Regions from separate parts of the Amycolatopsis sp. NPDC031561 genome, predicted to be linked through region 2. Evidence: riboswitches for the same ligand, from Rfam matches in the RefSeq annotation. Region 2 holds a riboswitch; each other region holds the start of a gene.
The links. Region 2 has a riboswitch for S-adenosylmethionine ahead of ACZ5IK_RS44090 (aminotransferase class V-fold PLP-dependent enzyme). Riboswitches for the same ligand answer to the same signal wherever they lie in the genome.
Positions count from the first base shown of each region.

Region 1: linked by a shared signal. The riboswitch ahead of ACZ5IK_RS03540 (methionine ABC transporter ATP-binding protein) and the one ahead of ACZ5IK_RS44090 (aminotransferase class V-fold PLP-dependent enzyme) in region 2 are both predicted to bind S-adenosylmethionine.
Region 3: linked by a shared signal. The riboswitch ahead of thrC (threonine synthase) and the one ahead of ACZ5IK_RS44090 (aminotransferase class V-fold PLP-dependent enzyme) in region 2 are both predicted to bind S-adenosylmethionine.

Region 1 covers NZ_JBVILA010000001.1:722,711-732,848, forward strand. Annotated here, with positions in the region: gene metG (methionine--tRNA ligase) at 1-1,522, shown strand, start outside; gene ACZ5IK_RS03520 (TatD family hydrolase) at 1,530-2,366, shown strand; gene ACZ5IK_RS03525 (transglycosylase family protein) at 2,780-4,159, shown strand; gene ACZ5IK_RS03530 (DUF222 domain-containing protein) at 4,219-5,148, opposite strand; gene rsmA (16S rRNA (adenine(1518)-N(6)/adenine(1519)-N(6))-dimethyltransferase RsmA) at 5,339-6,178, shown strand; SAM riboswitch class I at 6,486-6,576, shown strand; gene ACZ5IK_RS03540 (methionine ABC transporter ATP-binding protein) at 6,787-7,797, shown strand; gene ACZ5IK_RS03545 (4-(cytidine 5'-diphospho)-2-C-methyl-D-erythritol kinase) at 7,919-8,884, shown strand; gene ACZ5IK_RS03550 (ABC-F family ATP-binding cassette domain-containing protein) at 8,952-10,138, shown strand, end outside.
Region 2 covers NZ_JBVILA010000047.1:18,965-29,102, reverse strand. Annotated here, with positions in the region: gene ACZ5IK_RS44110 (penicillin-binding transpeptidase domain-containing protein) at 1-339, shown strand, start outside; gene ACZ5IK_RS44105 (ArsR/SmtB family transcription factor) at 383-1,066, shown strand; gene ACZ5IK_RS44100 (potassium/proton antiporter) at 1,178-2,656, shown strand; gene ACZ5IK_RS44095 (M23 family metallopeptidase) at 2,799-3,482, shown strand; SAM riboswitch class IV at 3,646-3,760, shown strand; gene ACZ5IK_RS44090 (aminotransferase class V-fold PLP-dependent enzyme) at 3,793-5,169, shown strand; gene ACZ5IK_RS44085 (hypothetical protein) at 5,189-5,785, shown strand; gene lspA (signal peptidase II) at 5,810-6,373, shown strand; gene ACZ5IK_RS44075 (RluA family pseudouridine synthase) at 6,370-7,296, shown strand; gene ACZ5IK_RS44070 (AsnC family protein) at 7,303-8,280, opposite strand; gene ACZ5IK_RS44065 (DUF885 domain-containing protein) at 8,414-10,138, shown strand, end outside.
Region 3 covers NZ_JBVILA010000007.1:223,104-233,241, reverse strand. Annotated here, with positions in the region: gene ACZ5IK_RS17945 (RecQ family ATP-dependent DNA helicase) at 1-159, opposite strand, end outside; gene nadD (nicotinate-nucleotide adenylyltransferase) at 321-920, shown strand; gene rsfS (ribosome silencing factor) at 975-1,379, shown strand; gene ACZ5IK_RS17930 (histidine phosphatase family protein) at 1,376-1,990, shown strand; gene octT (diglucosylglycerate octanoyltransferase) at 1,994-2,719, shown strand; gene ACZ5IK_RS17920 (DegV family protein) at 2,730-3,575, shown strand; gene ACZ5IK_RS17915 (ComEA family DNA-binding protein) at 3,722-4,447, shown strand; gene ACZ5IK_RS17910 (ComEC/Rec2 family competence protein) at 4,444-6,849, shown strand; gene thrC (threonine synthase) at 6,867-8,132, opposite strand; SAM riboswitch class I at 8,145-8,277, opposite strand; gene holA (DNA polymerase III subunit delta) at 8,413-9,399, shown strand; gene rpsT (30S ribosomal protein S20) at 9,646-9,906, opposite strand.

The sequences.
Region 1 (10,138 bases), on a different contig from region 2:
CCTGTTCACCCGCACCACCACGGGCAACCACGCCGACGTCACGCAGCAGATCTTCCTCGCGCTGCACCGCAACGGCTACGTCGTTCCCAAGACCACGCGGGGCGCGATCAGCCCTTCGACCGGCCGCACCCTGCCCGACCGCTACATCGAGGGCACCTGCCCGATCTGTGGCTACGACGGCGCGCGCGGTGACCAGTGCGACAACTGCGGCAACCAGCTCGACGCCGCGGAGCTGATCAACCCGAAGTCCCGGATCAACGGTGAAACGCCGAAGTTCGTCGAGACCGAGCACTACTTCCTCGACCTGTCCGCGTTCGTCGAGACCTTGGGCAAATGGCTGTCCAGCAAGACCGACTGGCGCCCGAACGTCCTCAACTTCACCAAGAACCTGATCGACGACATGCGCCCGCGGCCGATCACCCGCGATCTCGACTGGGGTGTGAAGATCCCGCTCGACGGCTGGCGTGACCAGCCGATGAAGCGTTTCTACGTCTGGTTCGACGCGGTCATCGGCTACTTCTCCGCGAGCGTCGAATGGGCGCGCCGTTCCGGCAACCCGGACGCCTGGCAGGAGTGGTGGAGCAACCCGGACGCCCGCTCCTATTACTTCATGGGCAAGGACAACATCACCTTCCACGCCCAGATCTGGCCCGCCCTGCTGTTCGGCCACAACGGCGAGGGCGATCGCGGTGGTGTGCCCGGCAAATACGGCAAGCTGCACCTGCCCGACGAGATCGTCTCCAGCGAGTTCCTCACGATGAGCGGCTCGAAGTTCTCGACCTCGCGCGGCACGGTCATCTACGTCCACGACTTCCTGCGTGAGTTCGGCCCGGACGCCCTTCGGTACTTCATTTCGGTCGCGGGCCCCGAGACCCAGGACACCGACTTCACCTGGGACGAGTTCGTCCGCCGGACCAACTTCGAACTGGCCAACGAGTGGGGCAACCTCGTCAACCGGTCCATTTCCATGGCCCACAAGAACGTCGGCGCCATTCCGCGTCCGGACGCCCCCACGGCCGCCGACGAGGAGCTCAAGGAGCTCTCCCGCAAGGCGTTCGACACCGCGGGCGCCCACCTCCAGCGGTCCCGGTTCAAGGCGGCGGCGAGTGAGGCCATGCGCGTCGTCACCGCCGCGAACCGGTACCTGTCGGACCAGGAGCCGTGGAAACTCAAGGACGACCCCGCCCGCCGCGACAGCGTCCTGCACACCGCTCTGCAGGTCGTCTCGGACGCCAACACGCTGCTGACCCCCTTCCTGCCGCACTCGGCTCAGAAGGTGCACGAGGCACTCGGTGGCTCCGGTGTCTGGGCGGCGCAGCCGGAACTCCAGGAAGTCGAGGACCTCGACATCCCCGGCCGGATCAACCCCATCATCACCGGGGACTACAAGACCGAGCAGGCACGCTGGAAGTCCGTGCCGATCGAGGTCGGCAAGCCGCTGGAGAAGCCGACCCCGTTGTTCGCCAAGCTGGACCCGGAACTAGGCGAGACCGGTCCCGAATGGGCACCGATCTCGAAGTGATCAGCTGATGGGTGCGGAGAAGAAGGAACTGCCGCCGATCCCGGACCGGTTGCCGGTTTCGGTGGTGGACGCGCATACCCACCTCGACGCGTGCGGCGCGGTCACCGCGGCTGACGTGACAGCCATGGTCGATCGCGCCGAACGCGCCGGCGTTTCGCGGGTGATCACCGTCGCGGACGATCTCGCGGCCGCCCGATGGGCCGCGCAAGCGTCCACTTGGGACTCCCGGGTCTGGGCCGCCGTCGCGATCCATCCCACGCGTACCAAGGAATTCGGCGAGGCCGAGAAATCCGAAGTGGAGAGTCTCGCGAAGGAGCCCAGAGTGGTCGCGGTCGGCGAGACCGGCCTCGACTACTACTGGGATTACTCGCCCCACGATGCGCAGCAGGACGCCTTCCGGTGGCACATCGATCTCGCCAAGCGGATCGGCAAGCCCTTGATGATCCACGATCGGGACGCGCACGAAGACGTCCTCCGGATCCTCGAGGAAGAGGGAGCGCCCGAGCAGGTCGTCTTCCACTGTTTCTCGGGGGACGAGCACATCGCACGCCGGTGCGTCGACGCGGGTTATGTCCTTTCTTTCGCGGGAACGGTCAGTTTCCGCAACGCGCGCGGGCTGCACGAGGCGGCACGCATCGTTCCGTCGGGCCAGTACCTCGTCGAAACGGACGCACCGTTCCTGACCCCTCATCCGTTCCGTGGGCGACCGAACGAGCCCTACTGCGCCGCCTACACCGTTCGCCACCTCGCCACGTTCAGGGGCGAGGCGGTGCACGAGGTGGCCGAATCAGTGCGAGTGACCGCTGAGCGGGTCTTTCGTTTGCCGACAGTCACCCCCAGTTGAACGGATTGCGACATTAGTGATCATCAATGGCCCACTCTGATGAGTGACCAACGTCACGACACTCCGGGGGGTGTTTGCGCAACCCGGCGAGGTTCGTTACTGTCCCGTGATCGTGCCGGTCGGTATCCGCTCATGCGGTTTCCGGCTGTTACGCCCACAGTCACGTCAGTGCACGTCGGGGAAGCGGACCCAGGAGCGGTACGGCCTGGAACCGTGACGATGGCGCTGACTGCGGGTGTCGGACTTCTAGAGGTGTGCCGAAGTGCGCATCGAGACGAAGGACGTTGTGGAGCGGTTGTCGAGCTCCTTCACGTCTTGGGAAAGGGAACGACCCAGTGACTGGTAGCAGTAGGCAGGATGGCTCGCGCCTCGGCGCAGAGACGAACACCTTCGCTTCCGCCGGTTCGGTTGCCGTGCTCGACCGCGACACTCACTACGGCGAGCTGGACTACTCCGACGATCCGCGCATCACGCACCAGGACGTCCTGGCCGCGCTCGGCTCCGACGCCGAAACCCTGATGGCCGAGATCGACGTCGATGTCGACGAGCTGATCCGCCTCATCAGCGCCGAGACCACCATGCTCCCGCCGATCGTCATTCCGGACGAGATGGCCGAGGACCGCACCGCGGACGCGGCGATGAAGGCCGCGACCAAGGACGAGGTCATCTCGAGCGCGACCCGCGTCTGGAAGAAGCGTTTCCTCAAGGGAACCGTCATGGCGGTGCTGCTCACCCTCGGCGGTGGCGGCGCGGCCGCGATGGCGATGAACAAGAGCGTCACGCTCGACATCGACGGCAAGCAGCAGACCGTGCACAGCTTCGGCGACACGGTCGGCGAAGTCCTCGAAGACGCCGGCCTTTCGGTCGGCGCGCACGACTCCCTCTCGCCCTCGCCCCAGGCCGAGGTCGGCGACGGCGGCGTCATCAAGCTTGAGCGTGGCCGCAAGCTGAACCTGATCGTCGACGGCGCGCCGCAGCAGGAGTCCTGGGTCCGCGCGGCCAACCTCGGCGAAGCGCTGAACCAGCTTGGTCGCGCTGACCTCGCGAAGGCCGGCACCTGGACTTCGCTCCCGCAGAACGGTGAACTCCCGCTCGAGGGCGCCACCGTCGAGGTCAAGACCCTCAAGAACGTCACCGTCTACGACGGCGCGAACGAACCGCGTAAGGTTCAGACCAACTCGGTCACCACCAAGGAATTCCTCGGTGAGCTGCGGATGACCCTCGGCCCGGACGACGAGGCCGTCGGCGGCCTCGACGTCAAGCTGGTCGACGGTGCAGAGGTCCACGTCAGCCGGACCGGCGTCACCATGGTCAAGCAGAACGAGGAAATCGCGCCGCCCGAGCAGAAGGTCGACGACCCGGAGCTCGAAAAGGGCAAGACCAAGGTCGAAGACCCGGGCACCCCGGGCCAGAAGACCGTGACCTACAAGGTCACCAAGCGCAACGGTAAAGAGGTCGGCCGCGAGAAGGTCTCGGAAGAGGTCATCACCGAGGCCAAGCCCAAGATCGTCAAGGTCGGAACGAAGAAGCCCGCGGACCCGGTCATCGGCGACGCCGGCGCTTGGGACCGCATCGCGCAGTGCGAGTCGACCGGTAACTGGGCCGCCAACACCGGCAACAGTTATTACGGTGGCCTGCAGTTCAACAAGAGCACCTGGGACGCCTACGGCGGCTCGCAGTACGCCGCGTACCCGCATCAGGCCAGCAAGGCCCAGCAGATCGCCGTCGCCGAGAAGGTCCGCGACGACCGCGGTGGCTACAGCGCTTGGCCGCACTGCGGCAAGAAGGCCTGACAGCCAGAAAATTCTCCTTCCTGAGGGTCATCGTGTGGGTTCCGCCCGCAAGGTGGCCCTCAGGCCGCTTTGGGCTCCGATGCGGATGAGGTTCGTGCGCCGGGTCTCGACAGCCGTGCCCACCAGCGCGGAGGCCTTATGTGGGCCAGATCCCCTACTCGTTCAGGTTTCTCGACAGGCTCCGCGTGCGGAGGCTGCTCGGCGGCCTGCTCCGAGCTTCGCCGAGGCAAGGGGATCTCCGGGCCGTCTGCCGCGAGATCCACGATCTCTGCGAAAGCATCACCACGTCTCTCCGCCGGAGTGCGGTCGTCGGGTTCTCCGTTCGGAGCCGGATGTGCCAGTGGCACCAGAAGCGCGTTCAAGCGGGCACCGGTCTCGGGATCGAGGTTGCCGCGCAGGTCCCACCGGCCGGTGCGTTTCTGACGCAACCAGAATTCGCTTCGGGGGTTTTTCGAGCCGGGGTCCTTGGTGTCACCCCCGTCCGGATCGAGACGCGCGAGCAGGTCTGTCCCGGCGGTCGTGACGTCGCGTGGTCTCGCGACGCCGGCAAGATCGACCAGGACCTTCTCGGCGTCGAGCCGGGTGTCTACGGGGACGTGCTCCGGCAGCCTCCGCATCACTTTGACGATCCGATCGATGCTGCCATCGGCCAGTACGCCGGTGGCGGCCGCGGCTCCGGTCAAAGGCGCGACGGGCGGAGTGGAAGTCCCGTCGCGCGCGCGTCTCGAGTTGAGCGCGAGTGCCCGGCCGGTCACCTTCTGCGCCTCGGCCCGGGGGACCCGGGCTACATGCTCGTAGAAGACGGCGATCGAGTTGTATCCGTAGAGCTCTCGGACACCTCGTGACTCTATTTCGGCCAGGATCTGGCCGACTTCGGCGAACAGACGTCGCCCTTCGCGCAGCCGTGTCTGCAACTCGTCGAGAAGCAGCTCGGGGTCACCTTCCGGCAGATCGAGCGGGAAGGCCTTGGGAGTGTTTGTGCTGGTCATCCCTCGATTGTCGGCCCAGAGTCGAACGAATGCACGGTATCGATCGGGTAGATGATGATCACGCTCCGGCGATGCCAACTTGCGCCGATCACTCTTGCGTGGGAAGCGGGCCGGTTCGGAAACTGCGGATGGATGATGCGGGCGGGTCGGGCGATCGGAGGCGCCCGCCAGGGCTGGCTACGATCGTCGGGTGACTGAACTGCTCGGGCCCGCGGAGATCAGGGCGTTGGCGGCCGAGCTGGACGTCCGGCCGACCAAGAAGCTCGGCCAGAACTTCGTGCACGACCCCAACACGGTGCGCCGTATCGTCGACCTTTCCGGGGTCGGTGAAGGTGACGTCGTGCTGGAAGTCGGGCCGGGCCTCGGCTCACTGACGCTGGGACTGCTCGCGACCGGCGCCGAGGTCGTCGCGGTCGAGATCGACCCCGTGCTGGCCGGGCGGCTGCCGAACACAGTGGCCGAACGCGGCGGAGCCGAAAGGCTGACGGTCGTCGGGGCGGACGCTCTGCGGATCAAGGCGGACGACCTGCCTGAACGGCCGACGGCACTCGTCGCGAATCTGCCGTACAACGTCGCCGTTCCCGTCGTGCTCCACCTGCTCGCCGAGTTGCCGTCGCTGACCAGCGGTCTCGTGATGGTCCAGACCGAGGTCGCGGACCGCATGGCGGCCGGCCCGGGGAGCAGGACTTACGGCGTCCCCAGCGTCAAGCTCGCGTGGTACGGGAAGACGCGCAAGGTCGGTGCGGTTCCCCGCTCGGTGTTCTGGCCCGTTCCGAACGTGGATTCCGCACTGGTCGCTTTCGAGCGAGGCGACGACGTCGTGTCGTCCGTGAGCCGGGAGCGATTGTTCGCGGTGGTCGATGCGGCCTTCTCGCAGCGGCGGAAAACCTTGCGTGCGGCGTTGGCGTCCTGGGCCGGATCTGCCGAACGCGCGGGGGAGTTGCTCGAGAAAGCGGGTATCGACCCCAAGACCCGCGGCGAGCAGTTGGACGTTCATCAGTTCGCTCGGATCGCAGCGGCGGCCGACTGACCGCTGCGGGCCAAGACCGTCTCGTAGGCTGACACGGCGCCCGGTCCAAAGGAGCGGTGTTTCCCCTGTCGCAGGTGTGACCGGCACCGCGCGGAGGCGAGTTCGCCGAGGTCAGCACGACTGCGTAAATCCTCTTTTGGATCTGCATGATCCATGCCTGTCTTAGCAGGCAGGGGCCTTTTGTGGCACTAGAATACTCGTAGTCTTCCCATTATGTGGATAGCCGATCCTGTATGATGGACGCGACCAGACGTGTGATCTGCGCCTACGTGCTTGCTTTCATCCAGTGGGATCGGTTTTACTCAGTGAGCCATCCCGAGCGACTGAGAGACCTGGCTCGCCGAAGTCGCAGCAACCACCCTCCACAGGGCAGGTGCTACCGCCAGGACCGATGGAGGCTGTGCCTAATGAACAGGGTCACCCACCCGCTCCTGCTGACCAGGCGACGCGTAGTCGACGAAGGTCGCCGCACGGTAAGTGCGTGTCGACGCTCAACCGTTACTGCCTGAGTCTTTTCCCTTACCTCTGAAGCCCGTCCGTTCGGACGGGTACTCGGTGACGGTTGGCGCGCTCGAAAGAAGCAGCGCCCCATTTGCATGGAGCCCTTCGTGATCACTGTCGAAAACTTGTCCAAGTCCTTTCCCCTCAACGGAAATCCCGTCGTCGCCCTGCGCGATGTCAGCGTGGACATCCAAGCCGGCTCCCTGTTCGGAGTCGTCGGTCCGGCCGGCTCCGGCAAGTCCACCCTCGCTCGTTGCATCGGGCTTCAGGAGCGCCCCGACCGAGGTGTCGTCCGCCTCGACGGCCTCAACACCGGGACCCTCGACGGGCGCCGTCTGCGGGAAATCCGCCGTCAGGTCGGTGTCGTGAACACCAAGGCGGAGTTGCTTGCCGAGCGCACCATCGCCGGCAACATCGCGTCGCCGCTCGAACAACTCGGCCTCGACGGGCCGCAGCGCCGTAACCGGGTCGGTAATCTGCTCGATCTGGTCGGACTCACCCCGCGAGCGGGGCAGCGGCCGGGCGAACTGACCGAGGGGCAGCTGCGCCGGGTGGCCATCGCCAAGGCATTGGCCGCCGGACCTTCCGTGCTCCTGGCCGACGACCCGACCGCGGGTGTGCAGCCCGAGGAATCCGGCGCGGTCCTGACCGTGCTCGACCGTGCGCGTGCCGAGCTCGGGGTCACCGTGCTGCTCACCACTCCTGACGCCGGCGTGGTGCGCCGTGTCTGCGACGACGTCGCGGTCCTGGAAGCCGGGGCGATCATCGAACGCGGAACCGTGCTCGACTTGGTCTCCGACCCGAACAGCCGGACCGCGCAGGCGCTCCTGCCTTCGATCGAAACCGGCCGTGCGCAGGCTTCGAAGTACGACCGCGCGGTGGACGTCGTGCTCGTCGGCTTCGCGTCGGTCGGTGCGCTGCTGCCTGAGGCGGCCGGTCGCTTCGACGTCGAACTCGCCACCATCGGAGGCGGCCTCACCCGGATCGGCGACACGCCCGTCGGCCGGTTCCGCCTCGGTGTGCGTGGCGAGCGCGCGGATGCCGCACTCGCCTGGATCGCCGAACGTGGTGGCCACGTGACCCACCCGGTCCGCGGGCCGCAGGGCGTCGCTGCTTGATTCCCCGACGAACGGGCCGCTCAGGACGAACTCTGTCCAGGGCGGCCCGTTTGCGTCCGCGTCGTCCTGTTCTCTTTCTCCTGGTGGCAGTACAAGTGGAGCGGGCACGTAGGCTTGTCTCGTGCTCGCCGTCGTACCGCCCCCAGTTACCGTCAGGGTTCCCGCCAAGGTCAACTTGCACCTGTCGGTCGGTGACGTACGCCCGGACGGCTACCACGAGCTGGTGACCGTTTTCCAGGCACTTTCCCTGACCGACGAGGTGACTGTCGCGGTCACCGAGGAGCCCGGCATCGAGGTCTATGGCGAAGGTGAAGGTTCCGTACCGACAGGGGCCAACAACCTTGCCTGGAAGGCGGCGCAGGCCCTGGCGGCCCACGTCGGCAAGGCTGATGGCGAGTCCAAGGTCCGGGTGGTGCTTCGCAAGGGCATCCCGGTAGCGGGCGGGATGGCCGGGGGCAGTGCCGACGCGGCCGCGACCCTGGTCGGGCTCGCGTCGCTGTGGAAGCTCGAGATCTCCCGAGATGAACTCGCTGGTATCGCCGCCAAGCTCGGCAGCGATGTTCCCTTCGCGCTCTACGGCGGGACAGCGTTGGGCACCGGCAGGGGCGAGCAGTTGGTTCCGGTGTTGTCGAGGCACACGTTCCACTGGGTCCTGGCGTTCGATCAGCGCGGTCTTTCGACCCCGCGGGTGTTCGGCGAACTCGACAGGTTGCGTGAAGAGGGCAGCCCGCCGCGGATCGGTTCGCACACTCCGGTGGTCGAGGCACTGGCGTCCGGTGACCCGCGGCAGCTGGCGTTGCTTCTTGGTAATGACCTGCAGGCGGCCGCGGTCTCGTTGCGTCCCGGGCTTCGCCGGACGTTGCGGGCTGGGGTCAACGCGGGTGCGCTCGCCGGCACCGTGTCCGGGTCCGGGCCGACCTGCGCTTTTCTGTGCGCGGACGCGCAGTCGGCCGTCGAGGTCGCCGCGGAGCTGTCCGGCGCGGGTGTCTGTCGTACGGTGCGCGTCGCGCACGGGCCTGTTCCCGGAGCCCGGCTGGTGGGCGGGGACGACGCGCCGCGGCCGGCGCCGCCTCGGGTGCACGCATGAGGATGTCCGAAATGGACATCGACTAATTCGTTGTGGTGCAAGCTTTTTGGAAAGGATCGGCTGAGGCATGGCCAACTTGGTCAACCTGGAGTCGGTGAGCAAGTCCTTCGGGGTGCGCCCGCTGCTCGACGGTGTTTCGCTCGGTGTCGCGGAGGGGCAGCGCATTGGCGTCGTCGGTCTCAACGGGGGCGGGAAGACGACATTGCTGGAGGTCCTCGCGGGGATCAGCGAGCCGGACACGGGGCGGGTGAGCCAAGTCCGCGGCCTGCGGATGGCCGTGGTCACCCAGCGGACCGAACTCCCCGTCGGCAGCACGGTCGGCGACGTCGTGCTGGAGCGCTACGGTGCGGAGCACGAGTGGGCCGCTGACGCGCGAGTCCGGTCCATTATGGACGGTCTGGGGATCACCGCTCTCGGTGTCGAAAAATCGACGACGAATCTGTCCGGTGGCGAGCGCCGCCGTGTCGCGCTGGCGGCGGCCCTCACGGGTGAGCTGGACCTCGTGGTCCTCGACGAACCGACCAACCACCTTGACGTCGAAGGTGTGCGCTGGCTCGCGGATCATCTGCTCAACCGGAGGATCGCGGTCGTGGTCGTGACCCACGACCGGTGGTTCCTCGACACTGTCGCGAGTGTGACCTGGGAGGTCACCAACGGTCGCGTCGAGCAGTACGAAGGCGGTTACGCGGACTGGATCTTCGCGCGGGCCGAGCGGGCGAGGCTGGCGGCGACGGCCGAGGAGAAACGGCAGAACCTGGCACGCAAGGAGCTCGCGTGGCTACGCCGTGGTCCGCAGGCCAGGACTTCGAAGCCGCGCTATCGGGTCGAGGCGGCGGAGGCGCTGATCTCCGACGTGCCGGAGCCGCGTGATTCGGTCGAACTGCAGGCGTTCGCCCGGCGACGGCTGGGAAAGACCGTCCTGGAGGTCGAGGACGCCACTTTGACCGTCGGCGACCGCACCCTGCTCGATCACGTCACGTGGCGGATCGGTCCCGGCGATCGGATCGGCCTGGTCGGCGTCAACGGGTCGGGCAAGACGACGCTGCTGAAGCTGCTCGGCGGTGACAAGGAGCCCGAGACGGGGCGCCGCGTCCAGGGGAAGACGGTCAGCCTCGCGCATCTTCGGCAGGAGCTCGACGATCTGCCCGGTGACCTGCGCGTCCTGCAGGCGATCGAAGAGATCTCAGGAAGGGTCGTGTTCGGCAAGCAGGAGCTCTCCGCTTCGCAGCTGGCCGAAAAGCTGGGGTTCCCCGC
Region 2 (10,138 bases):
CTCATGGCCGCCACCGTCGCCACGGGGAAGCCGGTGGTGCCGAAGCTGTGGCAGGGGCTCGAGACCAAGGTCAACACCGGCTACCAGGCCCCGCCGGCCGGGGTGCTGAACCAGGTCCGGGCGATGATGCGCGAGGTCTGCACGACGGGGACCGCGAAGGCGCTGAAGGGCAGCGGCGCCGTCTTCGGCAAGACCGGGACGGCGCAGTTCGGCTCGGGTGCCGACGCCAACGGCTGGTTCGTCGGGTATCGCGGCGACGTCGCGTTCGCCGTCATGCTCGAGGGCTCCAACGATTCCGGGCCCGCGGTCCGGCTGGCGGCGAAGTTCCTGGCGGGCTGACGTTTCGGCCGTCGCCGAACCGTGCGTCTTCTACGGTGAACTCATGGAAACGATCGCCTTGGCCGAGGTCGCGGCCGTGCTCGCCGATCCGAGCCGCGCGTCGATGTGCCTCGCGCTGCTCGACGGACGTGCCTGGACTGTGACCGAGTTGGCCGGAGCGGCCGAAGTCGCCGCGTCAACGGCGAGTGAGCATGTGACGAAGCTGACCGAGGCCGGCTTCGTCGTGCGGGTCAAACAGGGGCGGCACAGCTACGTCCGGATCGCCGACCCCCGGGTGGCGGAGCTGATCGAGCATCTGGCGCAGCACGCCGAGCATCGCCCGGTGAAGGGGTTGCGCTCGTCGGTCCGGGTGAAGCGGCTCGAATTCGCCCGGACCTGCTACGACCACCTGGCCGGGACGGTCGGGGTCGCGCTGCGGGACGGGATGCTCACCGCCGGGCTGATCGACGAGGCCGACGGCCTGACGTTGACCGGTCGCGGACGCGAGGTGCTCGGCGCCCTCGGGGTGGAGATCGCCGAAAGCCGCCGTCCGATGCTGCGCGACTGTCTCGATTGGACAGTGCGGCGTGATCATTTGGCGGGCCGGGTCCCGGCGGCATTACTGTCTCACGGAGTGAGTGCCGGCTGGTTGTCCCGTGAGGGCAACCGCGCGGTGAAAGTCCTGCCCGCGGCGGAGAAACCGTTCGCGGAACTCGGGGTGGACCTGGTGGCCCTGCGGAGTCCGTAAAGGACAGTCTGTAACACAGGCTATCCGGACGGTTTTCGACCGGTACACGAACGAGTGACGATCACCGCCTCACTATTCTGGAGCCCTCACGGCGACCGGACGGGAGGCGACATGGAGCAGCTCCCGCTCATTCTCGGTACCGGTGGTGCCGTCCTGCTCGTCGCCGTGATCGCCGTCCGCGTGTCGATCCGGGTCGGCCTTCCCTCGCTGCTGCTCTACCTGGGCATGGGGGTGCTACTCGGCGAAGCCGGGTTCGGCATCCAGTACGACAACCCCGAGCTCACCCAGTCGCTCGGCCTCGCCGCGCTGGTGATGATCCTGTCCGAAGGTGGTCTCACCACCCGGTGGACGGCCGTGAAACCCTCGCTGGGCATCGGAATCGCACTGTCCACAGTGGCCGTCGCGGTGAGTATCGCGGTCACCGGCGCGGCCCTGCACTGGCTGCTGGGCCTCGACTGGCGGATGGCGTTGCTGTGGGGCGCGGTGCTCGCCTCGACCGACGCCGCCGCGGTGTTCTCGGTGCTGAGATCGGCGGGGGTCGGGAAGCGGCTCGTCGGCGCGCTGGAGATCGAGTCGGGCATCAACGACGCCCCGGCGTACATCGCCGTCGTCGTGCTGGCCGAGGGCACGACCATCGACTGGTCGCTGCCGCTGCTGGTGGTCTACGAACTCGCCGCCGGGCTGGTCATCGGCCTGGCCTTCGGCTGGATCGGCGCGCACGCGCTGCGACGGGCCGCGCTGCCGGCGACCGGCCTGTATCCGCTGGCCACGGTCGCTGTCTGTGTCGTGGCGTACTCGAGCGGGCAGCTGGCGCACGCCTCCGGCCTGCTCGCCACCTACGTCGCCGCCCTGGTGCTGGGGAACTCGAAGCTGCCGCACCGGTCCGACACGCTGTCCTTCGCGGAGGGGCTCGGCTGGCTCGCGCAGATCGGGCTGTTCGTCCTGCTGGGCCTGTTCGCCTCGCCGAGCCGGATCTTCGAAAGCCTGATCCAGGGGCTGGTCGCGGGCGCCGTCGTGCTGCTGCTCGCCCGTCCGCTGTCGGTGGTGCTGTCCGCGCTGCCGTTCAAGATCCCTTGGCGAGAACAGGTGTTCCTGTCCTGGGCCGGGTTGCGCGGGGCCGTCCCGATCGTGCTCGCGCTGATCCCGCTGTCGTCCGGGGTGCCCGGTGCGCAGGAGCTGGTCGACGCCGTGTTCGTGCTGGTCATCGTGCTGACCCTGCTCCAGGGCGCGACGCTGAGCCCGCTCGCGAGAGTGCTCGGGCTGGCCCAGCACGCCCAAGCGCACGAGATCGACGTCGACTCCGCGCCGCTCGACGAGATGGGCGCCGACCTGTTGCAGGTCCGGATCAATCCCGGGTCGAAGATGCACGGCGTCTATCTGGCGGAGCTGCGGTTGCCGATCGGGGCGACGATCAGCCTGCTCGTGCGCGACGGCATCGGCTTCACGCCCAACAAGGACACCCGGCTCCAGGAACGTGATCAGTTACTCGTCGTGACCACGTCCGACGCCCGTGACGCGGCCGAACGACGCCTCCGGGCCGTCGACCGTGCCGGACGCCTCGCCAGGTGGAAGGGCGAATCCGGCCAATAGGTCACGAGATCGCACCAGTCTTTCGTCGGCTGATCTCAGAAATTTCACTACGAGTTGTTCCCTTTTGTACTCCTTTTGGATTACTTTCCCCGCAATCCACTCCATCGAATGGGTGAGTGTCACGGGGTAAGGAGTACGCAAGGTGACGAAACTTCCTGTGCGGTTCGCCGGTCTGGGGGCCACCGCCGTTCTCGTCGGGGTGGTTCTCTCGGCGCCGCCCGCGGCCGCGGCCGCGGGCGCGTTCCCGGCGTTCGGCTTGCCGTTCGACACCGGCCAGACGGTCTACTCGGCGGGGATCCACTCGGACAACGGGACCTCCGGCGTGAAGAACGCCATCGACTTCAGCCCGGGGGACAAGACCGTTCGCGCCCCGCTCGCGGGGACGGTCCGGATCCAGCACTGCGACGGCGGCGACTGGGTGACCGTCGACCACGACGGCGGCTGGCGGACCGGGTACTACCACATGGAGGGCATTTCGGTCACCGACGGCCAGCGGGTCGTCCCGGGCGACGCCCTCGGCCGGACCGGCAACGCGCTGCCCTGTGGCGGCAGCAGCACCGGCGCCCATGTGCACTTCACCCTGTGGACCCTGCCCGCCGCCGCCAAGGGCGGTGACTCGCGCGACTTCGGCGTCGGCGCGGGCAACTGGAACGGCATGTCCTACGACGAGGTCTCGACCAAGGTCGCCGAGGCCTACGGCGAAGCGGTCGACGGCAAGACCTTCGGCGGCTGGCAGTTCGCCGCGGGCACCGATCAGTACTCGGGTACGGCCACCGAGGTCTCGTCCCGTGCGACCATCCCCCTGCCCGGCCGATTCCGCGTCTGACCTCCCGCAATTCGTCCTCTAGTTGCGGTACTTGCACGTGCAAGTACCGCAACTAGAGGACGAAACGCGGGGGTTCTCCTCGGTCGCGGAACGCGTGACCGGCGTCTCAACATCCGGACGAGGGGTGGCTCGATCGCGGGTGCATCCGCTAACTTCGTTCGTAGGTCACGAGTGTCAGCGTCAAGCCCCGGCTAGCTGACCGGCAACCCTCCTTCCGCGGTGGGGTGCCCCGGGTGAGGACCTGGCTCGTCGCGTGGTGCGGCGGGCAAGCGCGGGATCCTCGTCGGGTCCCCAGGCCCGGAGGATGACGATGACTCTCGCTCTCGAACGCACCAGCACCCCCGCCACCCCCTCCGCCACTGTCGCGGAAACCGTTGCCACCCGCGAAATCCCGGCCGTGGCGTGTGCCGATCTGCGGGTCCCGCTGGTCACCGGCGGCGACATCGGGTACGCCAACCTCGACCACGCGGCGAGCGCTCCCTGCCTGGACAAGGTGCGCGACGCCGTCGACGAGTTCCTTCCCTGGTACGCCAGCGTCCACCGCGGCGCCGGGTTCGCTTCGCAGGTCTCCACCAAGCTTTACGAGCGGACGCGCGGAATCCTGCGGGACTTCGTCGACGCGCGGTCGACCGACACCGTCGTGTTCACCCGCAACACCACCGATTCCTTCAACCTTCTCGCGCGCAGCCTGCCGAAGCACACGTCGGTCGTCGTGTTCGACACCGAGCACCACGCCGCGCTGCTGCCGTGGAAGGGCCCGAACGTCCGCCGGATCCAGACCCCGCGCACCCGCCTCGCCGCGGTGTCCGCCGTGGACGAAGCGCTCGCGGACTGCCCTCAGGGCCCGCGGCTGGTCGTCATCACCGGCGCGTCCAACGTGACCGGGGAACTGTTGCCGGTCAAGGAGATCTCCGCCGTCGCGCGGCGGCACGGCGCCCGGATCGCGCTCGACGCCGCGCAACTCGCGCCGCACCGCCGGATCTCCCTGCGCAAACTGGACGTCGACTACATCGCGATCTCGGGGCACAAGCTGTACGCGCCCTTCGGGGCCGGTGCGCTGATCGGCCGCGCGGACTGGCTGCGCGCCGCCCAGCCGTACCTCGCCGGTGGCGGCGCGACGAAGCTCGTCACCCGCGACTCCGAAGACTTCGGCGTGGTCTGGAACGCCGGCGCCGAGCGGCACGAAGCCGGTTCCCCCAACACCGTCGGCGTCTACGCGCTCGGTGTCGCCTGCGAGACGCTGGCCGGGAACTGGGACGCGATCGTCGCCCACGAGGACGAGCTGCTGGCACGGCTGCGCCGTGGTCTCGCCGGTGTCCCCGGTTTCGCCGAGCTGCGGCTGTTCGACGCGCCCGTCGACCGCGTCGGCACGCTGAGCTTCGTCGTCGACGGCTTCGACCCGGGCTGGCTCGCCGCGGTTTTGTCCGCGGAGTACGGCATCGGCGTGCGGGACGGCGCGTTCTGCGCGCACATCGCGACCAAACGACTCATCGCCGCCACCGGTTCGACCGGTCAGCAGGCCGTCCGGGTCAGCCTCGGCCTCGGCAGCACCGCCGAGCACGTGGACCGGCTCGTCCTGGCGCTGCGCCAGATCGTCGCCCGCGGCGCCCGCTGGCAGTACGAGAAGCCGGAAGGCCGCTGGGTGCCGGAGAACGACCCGCGGGAGCTTCCCCCGTTCTGCGCCTGACCCACTACTCTCCCCTCGCATGGGGAGCGAGCGACCGCGTTACTGGTTTCCGCTGGCGTTGCTGGGTTTCGCCCAGCTGACGGTGGTGGCCTTGTCCGTCGGCACGAGCCGTTCCGAGGGGTGGTTCGCCTACGCGCCTCCTCTCGGGCAAGGGCAGTACCAAGGGCTTTACGGCGTGGAGATGAGCCGTGAAGCCGTGTCCGCCGTTTCGGTCATCGGCATGAGCCGGATGGACGACTGGCTGTTCGCCGTGCTCGCGGTGTACCTCGGCACCGTGCTCTTCTATGCCTTGCGGTCGAAGCGCTTGCCGTGGTGGAAGGTCCTCGCGATCGCTCTCGGCGGGCTGGTCGCCATCGTGCTGGCGGATCTGGTCGGCTACTGGGAACTCGACATGGACGGCGACGCGCGGAGCGCGATCCTGGTGACGCTGGGCCTGGTACTGCTCGCCTGGCTGGACCGCAGCGTGCTGGTGCTGGTCGTGGCCGCCGCGTTCGTGCTCTGCGCCGTCGTGGTCGCCCAGGGACAGCTCGCGCTGGTGCTGTCGTCGCTGGTCGCGCTCGCCGGGGCGTTCGCGGCCCTGCTGAGCAGGCCGAAGACAGCCGCCGAGGAGACCTGAGCACGCTCCGTGGACAATGGGGGCGTGAGTACAGAGCCCGAAACCGAACCACCGGCGCCGCCGCTGCCCAAGAAGCGCGTCGCCGTGGTGTTCGCCGTCGCCGCGGTGCTGTGGGGGATCGACCTCCTCACCAAGCAGATCGCCGTGTCCACGCTGGAGGGCAAGCAGCCGGTCGAGTTCCTCGGCGGGCTGGTGTACTTCCAGCTGGTGCGCAACCCCGGTGCCGCCTTCTCGATGGCGACCGGGCTGACCTGGGTGCTCGCGCTGGTCGCGGTGGCGGTCGTGGTCGCCATCGTCTGGCTGGCCCGGCGGCTGCGCTCGGTCGGCTGGGCGATCGGCCTCGGCCTGGTGCTGGCTGGCGCGCTCGGCAACCTGACCGACCGGATCTTCCGGGCCCCCGGCCCGCTGCAAGGACACGTCGTCGACATGATCTCCGCGTTCGCGCCGAACGGGCAGGGCTGGGCGATCTTCAACGTCGCCGACTCCGCGATCTGCGTCGGCGGGGTACTCATCGTGATCCTTTCCTTGCTGGGCAAGGACTACGACGGATCGTCTACAAAGGACAAGAAGAAGGCGGCGAGCGCATGAGCGCGCGGATGTTGCCCGTTCCCGACGGGCTCGACGGCATGCGCGTCGACGCGGGGCTGGCGAAACTACTGGGACTTTCCCGCACGGTCGTGGCGGAACTCGCCGAATCCGGCGAGATCCTGCTCGACGGCAGGCCCGCCGGGAAGTCGGACAGGCTGGCCGCGGGCGGGCTGCTCGAGGTGACGCTGCCCGATCCGGCGTCGCCCATCGAGGTCGTCGCGGAACACGTCGACGGGATGAAGATCCTGCACGACGACGACGACATCGTGGTGATTTCGAAGCCGGTCGGTGTCGCCGTGCACCCGAGCCCCGGCTGGAACGGGCCGACCGTCGTTGCCGGTCTCGCCGCCGCCGGGCTGCGGATCGCGACGTCGGGCGCGGCCGAACGCCAGGGTGTCGTGCACCGGCTGGACGCGGGCACCACCGGCGTGATGGTCGTGGCCAAGAGCGAGCACGCGTACACCGTGCTCAAGCGGGCGTTCAAGGAACGCACCGTCGACAAGGGCTACCACGCCATCGTCCAGGGCCACCCGGATCCGACGCGCGGCACCATCGACGCGCCGATCGACCGGCACCCCCGGCACGACTACAAGTTCGCCGTCGTCCAGGGCGGACGGCCCAGCGTCACGCACTACGAGGTCGTCGAGGCCTTCCGTGCCGCGTCGCTGGCCCAGATCAAGCTGGAGACCGGCCGCACGCACCAGATCCGCGTGCACTTCTCGGCCCTCAAGCACCCGTGCGTCGGCGACCTGACCTACGGCGCCGACCCGGTGCTCGCGCGCAAACTCGGGCTTTCCCGCCAATGGCTGCACGCGAAGACGCTCGGCTTCGCTCACCCGTCCGACGGGCGCTGGGTCGAGTTCGAGTCGGAGTACCCGGACGACCTGGCCAACGCGCTGCGGATCCTGCAGGACGAGAACTAGGCCGGGCTAGTCGTCGATCGACCAGGTCAGCGTGCGCTCGTCGGGTTCCGGCCGAGGCGACCAGCGCACGGCGACCACGCGGGTGGCGTCCGGCAGCACGTAGACGGTGTGGCCGCCGAGGGTCTCGCCGGGCCGGACGCCGATCTTGTGCGGCGGCCGCGAGGTCAGGGACACCGGCGCCTTCGTGACCGGCTTGCCGTCCGCGGTGAGCAGTTCGAGGTAGTTGTCCGGCAGCGAGACGAACGGGATGTTCCCGCGGTTGGTGATCTCGGTGTGCACCACGACCGACCGTTCCCCGGCTTCCAGGGAGTAACCCGCCGCGCTGAACAGGTAGTCCGCCGGATCCTGGACCTCGAGCAGCTGGACGGTGAGCTGCTCGCCCTCCAGGCCCTGGGTCTCCATGACGTCGCCGGTCTTGCCCTTCTTGCCCTCCGGGACCTGCCGCGGCGCGGGCTGCTGCTCGTCGCCGCGTGCCCACGACGCCGTCTGCGGGACGCCCCAGGTGCTCATCACCGGGTCGGCGGGCGCCATCGGGGGAGCGGCGAACTGCGGCTGAGGGGCGGGCGGGCGCTGCTGCGGCGGTGCCATCGGCTGACGGACCGGAGCCGACGGCGGGCCGGGGTAGCGGCCTGACGGCGTTCCGTGCACGTTGTACGGCCCCGACGGCGTCCCCTGGACGTTGTACGGACCCGAGGGGGTGCCCTGGACGTTGTGCGGTCCGGATCCCTGCGCGGGCGGACGCTGCTGAGGTTGCTGCTGCTGTGCCCAGGAAGGCGGCGAGCTCGCGATGGCGGCGCGTAGCCCGTTCGGGTCGCTTTCCACGCCGACGAGCAGCGGCAACCCGCTGCCGGAGAGGGCGACGAGCCGGTACGCGACCTCGCGCGGATCCATCCCCACCTTGGCCGCGAGTTCGTGTACGGCCGCCTTGCCCAGGTCCGCGAGGGCGGCGAGCAGACGGATATCCACGGGATCGGTCACGGCCACGTCCGGGAACGCTACCGCCTCGCCCCCGGCGCCGCGGGAGTGCCCGCCCGCGTGCCGCAAAACCCGGCTTCGGTAGGTCGTGGTCTCCATTAGGGTCGGGGATACCGCCTCCACCGACCCCTGGGGAAGAAACATGAGCGAAGTCTCCGCCCTCGCCGACGAGTTCGTCGAAGTCCTCTTCGACGCCGAGCCGGTCACGCCCGCTTTGCAGGGCTTCCGCCCGGAATCGACCGGGCTCACCGATCTCAGCGAGGCCGCGGGAGACGTCTTCCGCGCGAAGCTCGCCGGCCTCGCCGAGCGGGCCGAAGCGCTCGGGACCGACGGCTTGAGCGCGGAGGAGAAGACCACCCGGGACGTCCTGATCGCGTCGGCGCGGGCGAAGATCGCGCTGCTGGACTCGCGGTTCGTCGAGTTCACCATCAGCGACCTGTTCATCTCGCCCGCCGCCGAGGTGCTGACCGTGCTGCCGATGATGTCGGTCGGCACGGGCGCGCAGGCGGAGGCCCACCTCGGGCGGATCGCCGCGATCCCCGAATTCCTCCGGCAGGCCGCTCAGCGGCATCGCGACGGCGTCGCCCGCGGCCTGGTCCCGGTCGCGTACCTCGTCGAATCCACCGTCGCGTACCTCGACCGGCACCTCGCCGACCCGTCGGCCGACCCGCTGCTGCGCCAGCCCGCGCCCGACGACGACTTCGAGACCCGGCGCGCCGACCTGCTGCGCGACGTCGTCCGGCCCGCGATCACGGAGTACCGCGAGGTGCTCGCGAAGGAGATCGCGCCGCACGGCCGCCCCGAGGACAAGCCCGGCGTCTGCTGGCTGCCCGACGGCGAGCGCATCTACGCCCTGCTCGCCGAACTGCACACCACGACCGTCCGCACCCCGCGTGAGCTGCACCAGACCGGGCTCGACGTGATCGCGAACCTCGCCGCCGAGTACCGCGAGTACGGCTCGAACGTCTTCGGCACCACCGACCTCGCGGAGATCTTCAGCAAGCTCCGCACCGACCCGGCGTTGCGCTGGTCCAACGCCGACGAGATGCTCGATTCCGCCCGCGCGGCCATCACCAGGGCCGAAGCCGAGGCGCCGAAGTGGTTCGGCCGGATCCCGCCGCAGCCGTGGAAGGTCGAGGCGGTCCCCGCCGAATCGGCGCCCGGCGCGCCCGCCGCGTACTACATGTGGCCCGCGATCGACGGCTCCCGGCCGGGCATCTACTTCGCCAACACCCACAAGGCCGAGGAGCGGTTCCGGCACGCGGCCGAGGCGACGGCGTTCCACGAGGCCATTCCCGGGCACCACTTCCAGCTGAGTCTCGCGCAGGGACTCTCCGAACTCCCGTTGCTGCGCCGCATCGGCGACTTCAACGCGTACGCCGAGGGCTGGGGCCTCTACACCGAGCGCCTCGCCGACGAGATGGGCCTGTACTCCGACGACGTCGCGAAGCTCGGCATGCTGACCATGGATTCGATGCGCGCCGGGCGCCTTGTCGTCGACACCGGCCTGCACGCGCTGGGCTGGAGCCGCCGCCAGGCCATCGACTTCCTCACCGAGAACACGCCGATGGCGCTGGTCGAGATCGAGTCCGAAGTGGACCGTTACATCGCCTTCCCCGGCCAGGCGCTGTCGTACATGGTGGGGCGGCTGGAGATCCAGCGCATCCGCGAAGAAGCCGAGCTGACGCTGGGCGGCCGGTTCGACATCAAGGCCTTCCACGACGTCGTGCTCGGTGGTGGCTCGCTGCCGCTTTCGGTGCTGGACGGCGTGGTCCGCGACTGGGTCGCCGGCCACGGCGACACCCCGAACAGCCTCGCCGGCGAACTGATGGAGCTCAAGTTCGAGGAGTACCCGCTGTGGCGGTCC
Region 3 (10,138 bases), on a different contig from region 2:
CGACTTCCCCCAGCCGGTGCGCTGGACGACGAGCGCGCGACGGCGGTGCGCGACCAGCGCCTCGATCGCCGTCCACTGGTCTTCGCGCAGCCGGGCGCCATCGCCCGCCAATGCCCGGAGGAGGGTCTCGGCGCGGTCCCGGAGAGTCGATGTGTCCACGTCCCCACCTCTACCCCATGCCACCGACGAAGTCGCGATCGGCATGTCGTGAACGGACCGTTCATCCATGGAACCGAGGGTAATGTGATCCAGATCACGCCCGGTCGGTGGGTCCGGCGACCCGAGCGTGGAGCCTCGTGCGGTGTATAGGCTCACGACCCATGTCACCACGCAGGATCGGGGTCATGGGCGGCACCTTCGACCCCGTGCACCACGGACACCTCGTCGCGGCCAGTGAGGTCCAGTCCCGGTTCGCGCTCGACGAGGTCATCTTCGTGCCCACCGGCCAGCCGTGGCAGAAGTCCGACAGGGTCGTCACGCGGGCCGAGGACCGCTACCTGATGACCGTGATCGCGACGGCGTCCAACCCCGTGTTCTCGGTCAGCCGGGTCGACATCGACCGCGTCGGGCAGACCTACACCGTCGACACGCTGCGCGATCTGCGCGCGGAATACCCGGACGACCAGCTGTTCTTCATCACCGGTGCGGACGCGCTCGAACAGATCCTCACCTGGCGCAACGCCGACGAGCTGTTCGATCTGGCGCATTTCATCGGCGTCACCAGGCCCGGCTACCGGCTCAATTCGCAGCATCTGCCGAGCGGCAAGGTGAGCCTGGTCGAGGTGACCGCGATGGCGATCTCGTCCACCGCCTGCCGCGAACGGGTCGAAGGCGGGGAACCCGTCTGGTACCTCGTCCCCGACGGTGTGGTGCGCTACATCGCCAAAAAGGACCTCTATCGCAAGGACCGCCGTGGCTGACCGGGTACTCTCGTCGGGCGCACCTGCGAGTAAAGCCATCTTTTGAGGAGAACTGTGACAGCCACGTCCGAGGCACGAGAGCTGGCCGTAGCGGCCGCCCATGCGGCGGCGGACAAGAAGGCGAGCGACGTGGTCGTGCTGGACGTGTCCGACCAGCTGGTCATCACCGACGCCTTCGTGATCGCGTCCGCGCCCAACGAGCGACTGGTCGGCGCGATCGTCGACAACGTCGAGGAGCAGCTGCGGCTCGGCGGGCACAAGCCGGTCCGCCGCGAAGGCGCCCGCGAAGGCCGCTGGGTCCTGCTGGACTACGTCGACGTCGTCATCCATGTCCAGCACCAGGAGGAGCGTTCCTTCTACGGTCTCGAGCGGCTCTGGAAGGACTGCCCTCGTATCGAGGTCGCCGGTCTCACCATGCCGGATCAGGAGGACCCCGCCGACGCGCAAGGCGCCTCGTGAGTCCGCGGCGCCTGGTGCTCTGGCGCCACGGCGAGACCGACTACAACGCGGCGGGCCGGATGCAAGGGCATCTGGACTCCGCGCTGACGCCGGTCGGCTGGAACCAGGCCAGGTTCGCCGTACCCGCACTCGCCCGGTTTTCACCCGACCTGGTGATCGCTTCGGATCTTCGCCGCGCGACCGACACGGCCACCGTGCTCACGGAGGCCATCGGCGTCCCCCTGCGGATCGACAAGCGCCTGCGGGAAACCCATCTGGGTGAATGGCAGGGTTTCACCGGCCAGCAGGTCGACGAAGCGTACCCCGGGGAACGCGCACGCTGGCGGGTCGACGCGACCTGGGCGCCGCCGGGCGGCGAGTCGCGGGTGGACGTCGCGGAACGCGCGTTGGAGGTCGTCGCGGATCTGGACCAGGCCAATTCCGACGCCGGCGACGCCGTCCTGCTGGCCACGCACGGCGGCCTGATCATCGCGCTGACCGCGAAGCTGCTCGGCCTGCCGGTCCCGTCCTGGCCGTCGCTGGGCGGGATCGCGAACTGCCACTGGGTCGAGCTGGCCCGGCGTGACGGCAACTGGCGCTTGGCCGCCTACAACGCGGGAATCACCGGCTGATCCATGGCCCCGCGCCTCTTGGTGTTCGGCGATTCCCTCAGCTTCCACGGCCCGGACGGCCCGCTCGCCGCCGACGACGCGCGCCTGTGGCCCAATATCGCCGCCGAAGCGCTCGGTGGCGATGCGGACCTCGTCGCCGGGTTCGGCTGGAACGCCCGTGACGCCTGGTGGTCCCTGACCGGCGATCCGCGGGTCTGGGCCGACCTCCACCACGTCGACGCCGTGGTGCTGGCCATCGGAAGCATGGACACCCTGCCTTCGCCGTTGCCCACCTATCTGCGGACCGGGCTGCGCTACCTGCGACCCGACCAGCTGCGGCGGGTGGTGCGCAAGACGTATCTGGCGGCCCAGCCACGGCTCGCCGTCGCCTTCCGGGGACGTCCGGCGGTCCTTCCGGCGAAGCTGACCGTCCGCTATCTCGACGAGGCCGTCGGAGCCCTGCGGGTGCTGCGACCGGACCTGCCGATCTTCGGCATGCTGCCGTCCGTGCACCGGTCCGACTCCTACGGCCGCGTCCACACCGCCCGTTCCGGTGCCGCCGCGGCCATGGCCGCTTGGGGGCGCCGCGCGGACGTCCCGCTCCTCGATCTCGCGGCCGTCGTCGGCGATCACGTGCTGAGCGGCCGGGGCAATCCGGACGGGATGCACTGGGGCTGGGAAGGACATGCCGCCGTCGGCGCGGAAATGGCCCGCCTGATGGCCCCGGTGCTGCGCCCCGCGGCAACGTAGGCTGACTGCCGTGTCGGTCGCCGTAGTCACGGATTCCACCGCCCACCTGCCGGAAGGCTTCGCCGAACGGAACGGGATCCGGGTGGTCCCGCTGCACGTCCTCGTGGACGGCGTCGTGTTCCTCGACGGCGTCGAAATGGGCCCCGCGGCCTTGGCCGAAGCGCTCGGCAAACGCAGCATGGTGACGACGTCCCGGCCGACCCCCGCCGAGTTCGTCAAGGAGTTCCGCGCGGCGCTGGCCGAAGGCGCGGACGCCGTCGTGTCGGTCCATCTGTCCCGTGAGTTGTCCGGGACCTGGGAAGCGGCGGTGCTCGCGGCCCAGGAGGTCGGGCCGGACAAGGTGCGCGTCGTCGATTCGCGCAGCACCGCGATGGGACTCGGTTTCGCCGCCCTGCGAGCGGCGAGCGCCGCCGCGGACGGGGCCGATCCGGCCGAGGTGGAGGCCGCCGCGGTCGACGCGGTGAGCCGCTCGGAGACCTTGTTCGCCGTCGAGACCCTCGAATACCTGCGCCGTGGCGGGCGGATCGGCCCGGCGGCGGCCCTGCTCGGCACGGCGCTCGCGGTGAAACCGGTGCTCCACATGTCCGAGGGCAAGATCCAGCCGCTGGAAAAGGTGCGGACGATGAACCGCGCGGTGGCGCGACTGGTCGAACTCGCCGTGAAAGCGGCGGACGGCGGACTCGCCGACATCGCCGTCCACCACCTGGCCTCGCCGGAACGCGCCGTCGAACTGGCCAACCGGCTGGAAGAGTCCATCGACTGCCCGGAGGGGTGCGTGGTGTCGGAGATCGGCGCCGTCATCGGGGCCCACACCGGTCCAGGCGTGCTCGGTGTCGTGATCCAGCGGGTGGGTTAGGGAAACCCGCCACCATCCCACACGGCCCCGACGGAAACCGGTGATCCGGCCCCGCCCGAGGCCGGGTTGTCCACAACACCCCACTTGTCCACAGCCTCGCGATTCTCCACTGCCGCCCGCCACCCCCGCTCCGTAGCGTCGGTCACGTGTTCGACCAAACCGCCCGTCCACCGGGCTCCTCCGCCAACGCCAGGCTGGCGTGGCTGGCCGCGCAGCTGTCGCCGCCCGCCGCCCAGGGCCCGCCTTCGGGCAGGCTCGTTCGCCGCTGGGTGCCCGCCCGGTTCACGGCGGACGGGGTTCCGGTGAACCGGCGGTGGCTGGCCGTGGTGGCCGTGCTGATCGCGGTGGCCGTGATCGTGACCGGCGCGATCGCTTTGTTCGGACACCGGCCAGGGGCGGAGACCCCGCCGCCTCTGCCATCGGCCAAGGCCGCCGGAGACGTCCCCGCCGCGGCGGGCAAGGCGCCTCTGGTGATCAGTGTCGTCGGCCGGGTGCTCAAACCCGGCCTGGTCACGATCCCTCCGGGCGCACGGGTCGCCGATGCCCTCACGGCGGCCGGTGGGGCACCGCCCGGAACGGATCTGACCGGGCTGAACCTGGCCCGGCGGCTCACCGACGGCGAGCAGGTGGCCGTGGGTGTTCCTGTTCCGGCCGCGGCCGGAACAGGAACACCGACCGGGAAGCTCGACCTGAACACGGCCACGGCCGAGCAACTCGACTCCCTGCCCGGGGTCGGCGAGGTGATGGCCAAACGCATCGTCGACTGGCGGTCCGGGCACGGCGGGTTCACCACGGTCGAGCAACTCCGTGACGTAGAAGGGATCGGCGAATCCAAATTCAAGAAGATCCGGGAGTTGGTGTCCGTCGGATGAACCCGTCCGCCGATCCGTCCGAAGTGGACACCACGTCGTGGCGAGGTCAGGATCTGCGGCTGATACCGGCCGCGGCGACGGCCTGGCTCGGCACTCTCTCCGGGTTGCTCGGCGGCTGGTGGATCACGATGCTCTGCGGTGCGGCCGCCGTGGTGCTCGCGATCGCCGCAGGTGTCCGTGCCCGCCGGACGGCGTCCCGGTGGGTGGCGGGCCTGGGCGTGCTCGCGGTCCTCGGGGTGCTCACCGCCGGTCCGGTGGCGCTGCGGATCCGGGCCGCCGAGCACGACGACCTCCGTGCCGCCGCCGCACGGGGGAGCGACGCCACCATGAGGGTGGTGGTCACCGAGCGGCCACGTCCGGTCCGCGGTGCCGGATACGCCGATCGCCGGGCAGGCACCCGCCTGGTGGTCATCGCCGCGACGGTGGACGCCGTGGTGGCGGCGGAGCGGGTGGTGGATTCGGCAGGCCGAATCCTGCTGCTCGCTCCCGCCGAGGGGTGGACGGACCTGTTGCCCGGGCAGCAGGTCACCGCCTCCGGACGGCTCGCGCCGGCCGAGGGGGCCGAACTGACGGTCGCGGTCCTCTCGGTGCGGGGTCCGCCGTCGGCCCTCGGCCCGGCGCCTTGGTGGCAGCGAGCCGCGGAATCGCTGCGCACCGGGCTCCGGGACCTGTGCGCCGTCCTCCCGGAGGAGCAGGCCGGTCTGGTGCCCGGACTGGTCGTGGGGGACACGAGCACGCTGTCCCCGAGGGTCGAGCGCGAGTTCACGGACTCCGGCATGTCCCACCTGATGGCCGTGAGCGGTGGGAACGTGGCGATCGTCTGCGGCTCGATCCTTCTCCTCCTGCGAGTGCTCCGGGTCGGGCCGCGGACGTCCGCCGCCGCGGCCGCCGCGGGGCTCGCCGGGTTCGTGGTCCTCGCCGGGCCCGCGCCCAGCGTGCTCCGCGCCGGGGTGATGGGGGCGGTCGGATTGCTGGCGCTCGCACTGGGGCGCCGGGGTTCGGCGCTGCCCGCGCTGGCGTTCGCGGTGGCGGGGCTCGTCGTGGCCGATCCCGCGATGGCCGCCGACTTCGGGTTCGCGCTTTCGGTGCTGGCCACGGCCGGGTTGGTACTGCTGGCCCCGAGGTGGGCGGAGTGGCTGGTCGGACGCGGAGTTCCGGCCGGCTACGCCGAGGGGCTGGCCATCCCGCTGGCCGCGTTCGTGATGACGGCGCCGGTCATCGCGGGCATGGCGGGATCGGTCAGTCTCGTTTCGGTGGTGACCAACGTGCTCGCCGCGCCCGTGGTCGCCCCGGCCACCGTGTTCGGTGTGCTCGCGACCGTCCTCGGACCATGGTGGCCGTCGGCGGGGAGGCTGCTCGTCCGCCTGACCGAACCCGAGGCGAGCTGGCTCATCACCGTGGCCCGCCATGGCGCCCGCGCGCCGGGAGCGGTCGTGGACTGGCCGGATGGCTGGTGGGGCGGGCTGCTGGCGGCCGGTCTGCTCGTCGTGCTGCTCGTCGCCATCAGGCTGCGTCACGGCCGGATCCTGCTGGCGCTCGCCTTGGCCGGTGGGCTCCTCGTCTTCGTGCCGGTGCGGGTGCTGGCCCCGGCGTGGCCACCGGCGTCGTGGAGCGCCGTCGCCTGCGACGTCGGACAGGGTGACGCCGTCGTCCTCGCCACGGCCGAGCCCGGGAGGGCGATCCTGGTCGACACCGGGCCGGAACCAGGACCGGTGGACGAATGCCTCAGCAGGTTAGGGGTGGACCGCGTTCCGCTGATCGTGCTGAGCCATCTGCACGCCGACCACATCGGAGGCCTCGAATCCGTCTTCGAGGGCCGGTCGGTCGGGGCGGTCGCCGTCGGTCCGGGCAGGGCTCCCGCCTGGGCGTGGCGGCAGGTCGCCGACGAGACCGCGCGCCGCGGGATTCCCTTGCTGGAACTGGGGATCGGGCAACGGCTGGACTGGCCCGGACTGTCGCTGGACGTACTCGGGCCGCGATACGTCACCCGGCGCTCGGTCCTCGAACAGGACGGCACGGTGATCAACAACGGTTCGGTCGTCCTGCGTGCTGGGACCCCGGCGGGCCGGTTGCTGCTGACCGGCGACGTCGAACTCGCCGCCCAGGCCGACCTGATGGCCGAGGGCGCCGATCTGCGTGCCGAGGTCTTGAAGGTCCCGCATCACGGAAGTCGTTACACGGCACCGGATTTTCTCAACGCCGTCGCGCCGCGGGCCGCGCTGGTGAGTGTCGGCGCCGGAAACACCTACGGTCACCCGAATAAGTCCACTTTGGACAATCTGGGGGCGGTCGGTGCCGCGATCGCCAGGACGGACACGGACGGCGACACCGCGGTCGTCTCCGACGCGCGAGGCCTCGCCCTGACGCGACGGGGTGAGCCCCGTGGCCCGCCTCGTTCTTGAGGCGGGCCGCCGGGAACTCAGATGCCGAGAGCCTCGCGGACCGCGTCGGCCGAGGCGCTGACGGTGGCCTTCGGGCCGACCTTGTCCTCGACGGCGTCGAGGGTCTTGAGGCCGTCACCGGTGATCAGGAGAACGATCTCCTCGTCCGGGTTGAGCTTGCCGGTCTCGATGAGCTTCTTGGCCGTCGCCACGGTGACCCCGCCGGCGGTCTCGGTGAAGACGCCTTCGGTGCGGGCGAGCAGACGGATGCCCTCGACGACCTCTTCGTCGGTGACGTCTTCGATCGCACCGCCGGTGCGGTTGACCACGTCGAGGACGTAGGGGCCGTCGGCCGGGTTGCCGATCGCCAGCGAACGGGCGATCGTGTCCGGCTTGACCGGCTGGACGACGTCGTGGCCGGCGCGGAACGCCGCCGAGACGGGCGAGCATCCGGTGGCCTGCGCGCCGAACACCTTGTACGGCGTCTCGTCGACGAGGCCGAGCTGCCCGAACTCGCGGAAACCCTTGTCCACCTTGGTGAGCTGGGAACCGGAGGCGATCGGCACCACGATCTGCGAGGGAAGCCGCCAGCCGAGCTGCTCGGCGACCTCGAAGGCCAGCGTCTTGGAGCCCTCGGAGTAGTAGGGCCGGACGTTCACGTTGACGAACGCCCAGCTCTCCTGCTCGGCGGCGAGCTGGGTGGCGAGCCGGTTCACGTCGTCGTAGTTGCCGTCGACCGCGATCAGGTCGCCGTCGTACACGGCGGTGGTGAGGATCTTGGCGCGCTCGAGGGTCTTCGGGATCAGCACGACCGACCGCCAGCCGGCGCGGGCCGCCGCGGCGGCGACCGCGTTGGCCAGGTTGCCGGTCGACGGACAGGCGAGCACGTCGAACCCGAACTCGCGCGCGGCGGCCAGCGCGACGGCGACCACGCGGTCCTTGAACGAGTGGGTCGGGTTGCCGGTGTCGTCCTTGACCCAGACCTTCTTGACGCCCAACGCCTTCGCGAGCCTGTCGGCCTGGATGAGCCTGGTGGCGCCGGGTTCGGTGTTGGGGATTTCCTCGACGTTCGAGGGAACAGGAAGGAGTTTCTTGTAGCGCCAGATGTTCTTCGGCCCGGCTTCGATGTCCTCGCGGCGCACGCGGCCGAAGTCGTAGGCGACTTCGAGCGGCGAGAAGTCCTCGGCGGAAACGAATTCGGGGGCGAGCGGCTGCCGGTGTCCCTCTTCCTTCGACACCAGTTCGACGGCCGGTCCGAGATCCGGGGTCTTGGTGGTGGAGGTCGTGCCGAGGGTTGCGGTCATCGCGAGGTTCCTTCCTCATCTGCCCCGCCATGGCGGGCCGGAATTGGCACCGTGTTCGTCAGCTATCCCGCGATCGCGGAATGACAGGCTGACGCCGGTTGCCGGGGCTTCATCGGGCCGTTCCCTCTGCCCCTCTGGATGAGCGGTATTCGATTGTCGGCACGCGTTCGATCGCGTCGCCTCGCCAACACCGTACGACATGAGGCTCGGGTGGGGCCACCGTGCCCGGAACACGTCACCGGACAAAGCACCCGAGAGGACGAGTGGGAGGATCGTCACCGTGACGACGCAAGCTTCCGCCCCATCGCCGCTGGTCCTGGTTCTCGGTGAGGAAGAGCTGCTGATCGAACGCGCGGTCCGCAGCGCTTCGGACGCGGCCAAAGCTGCCGATCCGACGGCGGATCTGTCCCGGATCCGGGTGTCGGACCTCACAGTCCCCGCGCTCGCGGAGATGGTCAGCCCCTCGTTGTTCGCCGAGGGCAGGGTGATCGTCCTCGAATCCGCGCACGACATCTCGCAGGAGCTCGCCGACGGGGTGATGGCCTACGTCAAGGCGCCCGCCGAGGGCATCGTGCTCGTCGTCGTGCACAGCGGAGGCGGCCGGAGCAAGGCCGCGAAGGCGCTTCCCGCGGCCTTGAAGAAGGCCGGGGCGGAGGTCGTCGAGTGCCCGAAACTGACCAAGGCCGCTGAGCGGGAATCCTTTGTCCGCAACGAAGTTCGCCGGGTCGGCGGGAAGATCGACGGTGCGGCCGTGCTCGCGCTGATCGATGCGGTGGGCTCGGATCTGCGCGAGTTGTCTTCGGCCGCGACCCAGCTCGTCGCGGACGCCGGGGGAGCGGTCGACGAGCAGGCGGTCCGCCGCTACCACCGGGGCCGCGCGGACGTGAACGGGTTCGCCGTCGCCGAGAAGGCCGTCGCCGGCGACATGGCGGCGGCGCTGGAGTCACTGCGCTGGGCGATGCAGCTGGGCGTTCCGTACGTGCTGGTCGCGGACGCCCTCGCCGACGCGGTCCGGACGATCGCGCGGGTGTCCGGCGCGGGGCGCGGGAACCCGAACCAGATGGCGGGCGAGCTGGGGATGCCGCCGTGGAAGGTACGCAAGGCGCAGGGGCAGGCACGGGGCTGGGGGCAGGACGGTCTCGCCACCGCCATGCGGATCGTCGCCCGGCTCAACGCCGAGGTCAAGGGCGCCGCCGCCGACCCGGAATACGCGTTGGAACGCGCCGTCCTGGAGGTCGTCGCCGCACACGGCACCCCCAGCCGCTAACACACCCGCCGGACCACGCCCAGCGCTCACTGGACCGAGCCCGACGATCAACGCGCCCGACAACCGGACCGGCGGACTCGTCTCGCCGGAAGCGCGCCAGCGCGACGGCGAGACTTCACCAGTCGCGCGCCCTCTCTTGGGCCGAAGGCCCACGTAAACGCGATGAAGGGGCGCCTCCCCGCGCCACGTGAGTGACAAGCGGGTCGGCGCCCCTTCATCGCGTTTACGTCAGCGCGCGATTAAAAATCAGAGCGAGTTAGCGCGCTTCGCCAGCGCGGACTTCTTGTTGGCGGCCTGGTTGGCGTGGAGAACGCCCTTGGTCACGGCCTTGTCCAGCTTCTTGGCCGCGTCCTTCTGCAGCTCCAGGGCCTTGGCCTTGTCGCCGGAGTCGGCGGCCTCGCGGAACTTGCGGATCGCGGTCTTCACCGAGGACCGGATCGCCTGGTTGCGCTGACGCGCCTTCTCGTTGGTGGTGATGCGCTTGATCTGCGACTTGATGTTGGCCACGGGGGCGCTCCTCTTGACTCTCTCGGTGGTTTCACCGCCGCGCTGTGACCGGCCCTGCGCGCTCGTGAAAGCGGCGCGGGTTTCCTCCATGACGGAATGCCACACAGCGGTGAAGGGCCAGCTTAACAGTCGTCCCGGAGCGGATCTCGGCCGCCTCCGGAGGGGCTCTTGCGGTACGGTCGAGAGCGTAGTGCCTAGGGTTCCGCCGCCTGCCCGTTCAACGAAACACACA